3 regions of the Conexibacter sp. JCM 18997 genome follow, and region 3 is predicted to be linked to each of the others. Evidence: riboswitches for the same ligand, from Rfam matches in the RefSeq annotation. Region 3 holds a riboswitch; each other region holds the start of a gene.

What was found. Region 3 has a riboswitch for cyclic di-AMP ahead of ACZ5UI_RS26320 (septal ring lytic transglycosylase RlpA family protein). Riboswitches for the same ligand answer to the same signal wherever they lie in the genome.
Region 1: linked by a shared signal. The riboswitch ahead of ACZ5UI_RS02095 (hypothetical protein) and the one ahead of ACZ5UI_RS26320 (septal ring lytic transglycosylase RlpA family protein) in region 3 are both predicted to bind cyclic di-AMP.
Region 2: linked by a shared signal. The riboswitch ahead of ACZ5UI_RS13660 (hypothetical protein) and the one ahead of ACZ5UI_RS26320 (septal ring lytic transglycosylase RlpA family protein) in region 3 are both predicted to bind cyclic di-AMP.

The regions. Positions count from the first base shown of each region.
Region 1 covers NZ_AP043885.1:395,244-397,493, forward strand. Annotated here, with positions in the region: gene ACZ5UI_RS02085 (c-type cytochrome) at 1-304, shown strand, start outside; gene ACZ5UI_RS02090 (TraR/DksA family transcriptional regulator) at 356-706, shown strand; cyclic di-AMP (ydaO/yuaA leader) riboswitch at 893-1,043, shown strand; gene ACZ5UI_RS02095 (hypothetical protein) at 1,044-1,601, shown strand; gene ACZ5UI_RS02100 (carboxymuconolactone decarboxylase family protein) at 1,804-2,250, shown strand, end outside.
Region 2 covers NZ_AP043885.1:2,685,811-2,688,060, forward strand. Annotated here, with positions in the region: gene ACZ5UI_RS13655 (PspA/IM30 family protein) at 1-426, opposite strand, end outside; gene ACZ5UI_RS13660 (hypothetical protein) at 494-1,108, opposite strand; cyclic di-AMP (ydaO/yuaA leader) riboswitch at 1,167-1,307, opposite strand; gene ACZ5UI_RS13665 (cell wall-binding repeat-containing protein) at 1,380-2,250, shown strand, end outside.
Region 3 covers NZ_AP043885.1:5,248,204-5,250,453, forward strand. Annotated here, with positions in the region: gene ACZ5UI_RS26315 (hypothetical protein) at 1-721, shown strand, start outside; gene ACZ5UI_RS26320 (septal ring lytic transglycosylase RlpA family protein) at 726-1,409, opposite strand; cyclic di-AMP (ydaO/yuaA leader) riboswitch at 1,404-1,568, opposite strand; gene ACZ5UI_RS26325 (hypothetical protein) at 1,595-2,026, opposite strand; gene ACZ5UI_RS26330 (sigma-70 family RNA polymerase sigma factor) at 2,191-2,250, shown strand, end outside.

The DNA of each region.
Region 1 (2,250 bases), 410 kb from region 3:
TGTCATGGTCGACAACTCGGAGTCGAACGCCGAGGCGAAGGGCGGCGTGGACCTCACCGCGGCCGAGGTGCGCGGACGCGAGATGTTCGCGGCCAACTGCGCCGTCTGCCACACGCTGTCGGCCTCCAACGCGGTCGGTCGCGTGGGCCCGGACCTCGACACCCTGCGTCCGCCCAAGGCACTCGTGCTCGACGCGATCGCCAAGGGGCGCGCGCGCGGCATCGGCCAGATGCCGGCCGACCTGCTCAGCGGTGAGGACGCGCAGGACGTGGCCGACTACGTTGCGGCGGTCGCCGGGCACTGACCCGGAGATCTCAGCGGCGGTCGGAACCCGAACGCCAGGAGGAGATCGACCATGGACGAAGCCCGAGCGAAAGAGCTGTTGGCGGCCGAGCGTGCGCGCATCGAAGGCCTGCTGGCCTCGGCCAGCGCGCCCGACGCCGGCCCCGACGACGAGCCGCACCTGGAGCAGCACGTCGCCGACCAGGCCAGCGACCTGTACGACAAGGAGCGCGACGAGGGCCAGGCCGAGGACCTGCGCGACCGCCTGGCGGCGATCGAGCGGGCCGAGCAGCGGTTGGCCGACGGCACCTTCGGCACGTCGACGATCAGCGGCGAGCCGATCCCCGACGCGAGGCTGGAGGTCGTGCCCTGGGCCGAGCGCACCGTCGCCGAGCAGGCCACCTGGGAGCGCGGCGGCAACTAGTGCCCTGAGGTCCGCCGTGTCTGACGGCGGACCACCGCGGCGCTGACCATCCGGTCGGCAGGCCCGGGCTCACGAGGAAATTCGCCCAAAGTCCGGCCTGATCAGGGTCGGGCGGGCCTTGACATCTTCCGTGCAGGTTTCCAGAAGAAAACCGCTGTTGCAGGGATTTCCCGAATCGCTAGGATGGCCAACGTTCCGCTGAGTCGTCCCCGGCAATGAGGCCGGCCGATGAGCGGGGGACCCGATGCCGTCCGGGGCGAATCGCACAATGTGCGTAGCGCGAAACTCTCATGCGCGAGCCCGTCAGCTAACCCCGTAAGCCGTCAAGAGAGAAGCGATGCCCCACGCTGCCCGAGCCCAGGACTCCTGGTCCGACCCGCCGCCCCGTCGCCCCCGCCGTCAGGCTGCCGATTGGGCCTCGCCGGAAGATCTCGAGATCCTGAGCACGATCGGCCGCCCGCGGGAGGCCGACTGGTCCGTCCTGACGCTGGAGCGCGACGACGAGGCCGGCGACGCGTTCGCCGCCGACGACGACGCCCCCGCCACGGTCGACGCCGCGGCGATGGCCCGCCGGCCCATGCGGGTCGTCGCGTCCGAGCCCGAGCAGTCCTACGACGTCGAGCCCGACGTCGTCGCGCACATGCAGATCGCTCCCGCCGGCCCGGCCCCGCTGGACCTGCCGCCGCAGCGCGCCGCCAACGGCCGCCGCACGGTGGTCATCCGCGGCCAGGTGGCCGAGCGCGAGCGCCCCTACGCCACGACCGCCCAGCGCCACCGCCCGTCCCGCCGCCCGAGCGAGCGCGTCGGCGCCCGCCCCGACCGCGTCGCCCTGTGGGCGTTCGGCCTGGGCCTGCTGCTGATCCTCGTCGCGGTGCTCAGCGCCGCCGGCGCCTGACCGCCGCCGTCCATCCCGCGGCCGCACCGGCCGCCACACCAAGCCATCCGAAGCCCGCCACCGCAGCGGGTTGTCGTCGTCGTGTGATCGCGGTTGCGCACGTCCGCGCCGGGGCGTATCCTTACGAATCGTAAGGTGCTGAACCTTGTGAAGCGCCGGACCCTCTCCCTCATTCTCGAAGGGCCGCCCCATGAAGACAGCGATGAGCCGATTCCCCGTCCACGACGACCTGACCGCCCCGGAGGGGTCGCTGCCGGTGCTGCGCGGCGCCCTGGCCAGCGCCGGCCAGCTCCCGAACTTCCTCGCCGTCCTGGCCGAGTCCCCGGCGGCCCTGCGCGGCTACGCGCGCTTCCGTTCCGAGCTGCGCCGCGGCTCGCTGACGCTCTCGACGCTCGAGCGCATCTCGCTCGGCGTGGCCGAGCACCACGACTCCCAGCCGGGGATCGTGCTCCACACGCGCCTGGCCCGCAACGCCGGGCTGGGGCAGGACGAGATCGCCCGGGCCCGCGAGTTCAGCTCCGAGGAGCCCAAGGAGGCGGCGCTGCTCGCGCTCCTGCGCGCGCTGGTCGAGAACCCCGGCACCCCGCCGATGCACCTCCACGAGGAGGCCATCGAGTCGGGCTGGACGCACGAGCAGCTGCTCGAGGCG
Region 2 (2,250 bases), 2.6 Mb from region 3:
CGCCTTGACGACTTCCTTCTTCGTGCGGAAGGACTCGATCTTCGTGCGCAGCTTCTGCTCGGACGCGATCAGCTTCTGCTGCTCGCCCTCGAGCTCGGTGACCTGGGCGTCGAGCGACTGCAGCTCGTTCTGGGCCAGCGTCTTGCGCTCGAGCGCGGTGCGCGCGAGCTCCTCGTTGCCGGCCGACAGCGCCTGGCGGGCCTGCGTGTCGAGCTTGACGACCGACTGCTGGAGCTTGTCGGCCTGCATCTGCAGTCGCTTCTTGGAGGTGACGACCTCAGCGATGCCCTTCTTGACGTTCTGCAGCAGCTCGAGCTGCTTCTGGTAGCTGTAATCGAGCGTCTCGCCCGGGTCTTCGGCCCGGTCGAGCATCTTGCTGATCTTCGCCTTGATGATGGTCGTGAAGCGGCCACTGGTGCCGGGCATCACTGCCTCCTGTCCGCGCGTCGTGGGTGCTGGTCGCCCAGCCTACCGACGCACGTAAAGCTGAGGCTTAGAAACCGACCGGGTGGCGGGCCTTGAAGCCCTTGGTGTTGCGCAGGACCGGGCGCCACTGCGGGCCGGAGTTGCCGGCCGGGTCGCCCGCGGCGCTGGTGTCGAGGCGCAGCCCGGCGATCACGACGAACGCGTGCCCCGGGTTGGTGTAGACGGTCACCCAGTCGCCCAGGCCCGCGTCGCCCCACTTCATGAAGGACGAGGAGTCCAGCGGCGTGCCGTCCAGCAGGCCGCCGCCCAGCAGCGCGTAGGACACGGTGCCCGAGCAGTCGTAGCCGCTGTCCTTCACGCGGGCGTGGCCGCCGCCGTACTTGTACGGCTTGCCGACGATCTCGTTCGCGGCCCAGATCGCTTCCTTGACCTCGATCGGCGCGTCGACGGGCGGGTAGGCCTTGCCGGCGAGGATCGTGGCGTCGGGCATGTCCGGCGTCTGGTTGGGATCGACCCCGAAGGTCGCGCCGCCGCCCGTGGTGGTGGGCGTGGTCGGCACCGTGGGCGTCGTCGTGCCCGTGGTCGGGGTGGTCGACGGGTCGGCCGGGGCCGGGTCCGTCGAAGGAGCCGCTGCTGCGCCTGCGGTGGTGCCCTTGGGGGCGGCGGAGGCCGGAATCGCCACGGCCAGGATGGCCAGAAGCGAAGCAACGATCGTCGTCACAAGGGCAAATGCCCGCACAGCTACCTCTTTCGTATGCCTCCGGGGTTAGCTGACGGGTTAGCGCGGAAAGAGCCGGCGCCTCTCCTTTCGGAGACTCACCCCAAACAACCTGGGTCCCCCGGTCCCCAGCGTCATGCTGAGAACTCGGCGTTGATCGCGGCACCGTAGCAGGTCGCACGGTTTGTTGCACCACGATTATGGGTACCGCGCGGAACGTCATCCTGGCGCGGCCTTGCTCGATACCGTCATCGACCTGATGGGTCGCTTCCTGAACCTCCGTGGCGCGTTGGCGCTCACCCTTGTGGTCGCCACCGCCGCCTCCACGGGGTGCGGCAAGGACGGCAGCCCGGACGGCGGATCGCCCACCAGCCCGCCCGCGTCGCCCTCGGTCGGCGCCGCGGCCGGCGACGAGGCGGCCGGCAGCGCGCTCGGCTTCCCGGCCTTCGCGACGAAGAACACCACCCGCGTGGGCGGCGCTGACGCGATCGCCGACGCCGCCGGCGTGGCCCAGGCGGTGTGGCCGTCGACCGGCCCCACCAGCCGCCCGCCCGCCGTGTCGCTGGTGCAGGCCGACGACTGGCGCGCCGCGGTCGCCGCCTCCGCGCTGGTCGCGCGACCGGTGCGCGCGCCGATCCTGCTGGCCGACGGCGAGGAGCTCCCCCAGGCCACCAAGGACGCCCTCAAGCGCCTGGCGCCCGCCGGCTCCGGCGTGCTCGGCGGCGCGCAGGTCATCAAGGTGGGCGACGTTCCCGCCACGGGCAACCGCACGACCGCGGTCAACGGCAAGGACCCGTTCGAGCTGGCCGCGGCCATCGACCGGATCGCGACGACCGCACGCGGCGAGCCGAGCAAGGCCGTCGTGGTGGTCGGCGCCGACGCGCCGAGCTACGCGATGCCCGCCGCCGCCTGGGCGGCCAAGTCCGGGGATCCCATCCTGTTCACCGCGCGCGACGAGCTGCCCGCCGCCACCGCGACGGCCATCAAGACGCACGAGCGCCCGCGCATCTTCGTGCTCGGTCCCGACACGGCGGTCTCCGACAAGGTGATCGACCAGCTCGACAAGATCGGCACGACGACGCGCATCGACGGCGAGACGCCGCAGG
Region 3 (2,250 bases):
CCTGTCGATCGTCTCGCAGGTCACGCCGCCCGAGCCGAGCACCGGGCGCATCAGCGCCGCGGCGCTGGACGGGCGTGAGTACGTCTACGTGGCCGGGCGCGACACGGTGTTCCGCTACGCCTACGCGCGCGGCCGCCTGACGCTCGATCGCTCCTGGGGCCCGGTGACCTACCGCACGGGCGAGCAGACGCCGGGCACCGCCGCCGGCGTGATGGGCGACTGGGTGGTGATCCAGACGAACTTCCTGCCCTCGCCCCAGCCGCTGACGGTGACGGCGGTCAACGTGCGCGACAGCAGGCGCGTGTTCCACATCCAGCCCTTCGCCGATGCGCACGCGCCCAGCAGCTGGATCGTCTCCAAGGCCGCGCTGGACGCGGGCAACGCGACGATCGTCACCCACGACACGGCCACGCGGCGGATGGGCGCGCTGCGCCTGGACCCGCGCCGCGGGCTGTCGGTGCGCTGGACGCGGCGCCTGCAGTCGTTCGCGTTCACCGCCCTCGTCGGGCCGCCCAAGCGACGCGAGATCGTGATCCCCGACCTGCGCGCCGAGGGCGACGTGGTCACCTGGCTGGACGAGGCCACCGGCGCGCTCCACGCGCGCTCGGCGCCGCTGTCGGCGCAGCCCGCGCCCGGGAACATCGTCACGCCCGGCTTCGACGGGCGCTTCTACTACCTGGCGCCGCTGGGGCGCCTGTGGGAGCTGTCGCCCGGCGCCTGAGGATCTAGCGACCGTCGGCGGGCGCGTCGGCGACGGGGGCCCAGCCGACCGCGTCGGTGCCCTCCATGCCGATCGCCTGCGCGGCGGCCCAGGTCAGGTCCAGCGCGACGCCCTTGGCGTACGGGCCGCGGTCGATGACCGGCACCTCGACCGAGCGGCCGTCGAGGTACACGGCGACCATCGTGCCGCAGGGCAGCGTCTTGTGGGCGACGCCCATCGTCGTCTTCGACAGCCGCACGCCGCACGCCGTCTTGCGCCCGAACATGCCGTACCAGGTGGCGCGCGTGGGCTTGTAGACGGTGGCCGTGCCCGCGACCGCGTCGGCCGTCGCCGCGGTGGCCCCCGTCGTGTCGGGCACGGCGCGCAGCGCGTAGCGGCCGGCGGCGTCGGCCGCCCAGGAGACGGTGAACGCGCCGGTCTGATCGGCCCGGCCGCGGCCGATCGCCTCCCACGCGTCGGTGTCGGGATCCTGGCGCTCGACGCGCACGCCGGCGCTGGCCGCCGACGCGAGCTTGCCGGAGATCTTCACGGTGTCGCCGACCATCGCCCCGGGCGTCACGGTCAGGCCGCCGGTGTCCCCGAACGACGCGCCGCCCGTGGGCGCGGGCGCTTGGGCGAGGGCAGCGGAACCGGCCGTCAGCGTGGTGACGACGATCGCGGCAGCGATGGCAATGGGGCGCAGAAGCATGATCGGGCTGGCCTGCGGGGTTAGCTGACGGGCTCGCGACGCTGAGAGCGCCGCTACGGCTCAAGGTTGAGCCGACTCGCCCCATGCGGACACGGTCCGCGGTGGGTTCCCCGTCGCCGGTGTGGACAGATGCACACCGGCGTTCGGCAATGCCCAGGGAGCATAACCCCCTGAGATCTGGCGTGCTACTTCCCGCCCGGCAGCTTGGACCGCGCGGCCTTCAGCGCCTCGCGCCCGATCACCAGCCCGACGTGCGCGATGTCGTTGGCCGCGGCGACCGCGGTCTGCAGGATCTCGGCGCCGCTGGGCGGCTCGATCGGGCGGCGCTCGGACGGCGGCGCGGGCTCGGGCGGAGCCGGCGGGGTCGCCTTCGGCTTGGGCTTGGCGGTCGCCTTCGGCTTGGCGGCCGCCTTCGGCTTGGCGGTCGCCTTCGGCTTGGCGGTCGCCTTGGGCTCGGCCGCGGCCTTCGGCTTGGCGGCCGTCTTCGGCTTGGCCGCAGGCTTGGGAGCGGTCGCGGGCGTGGTGCCGTCGGCGCTGGCGCGTCGCGTGCTGCGACGGGCCGGGCGCGTCTTCGGCAGGCGCGAGAGAACGTCGTCGGAGTCGTCGTCAGCAGCCATGTCCTGAGCATTCTCGCGCAACGCCGCGGGAGCCGTCGCGGAGGGCACTAGGATGGAATCCACGCCCGCCCGCCAGGCACCAAGCTCACCCGGTCTGCGAGACCGGAAATCCGCACGGGTACGAGGCGATTGACCTTCCATAGGCGAGACGGAAACGGAACTTGATGTCAGTCGCAGAGCTTCAGGAACTCGAAGAGATCAAGGGCCTTCTGGCGAAGGGCCAG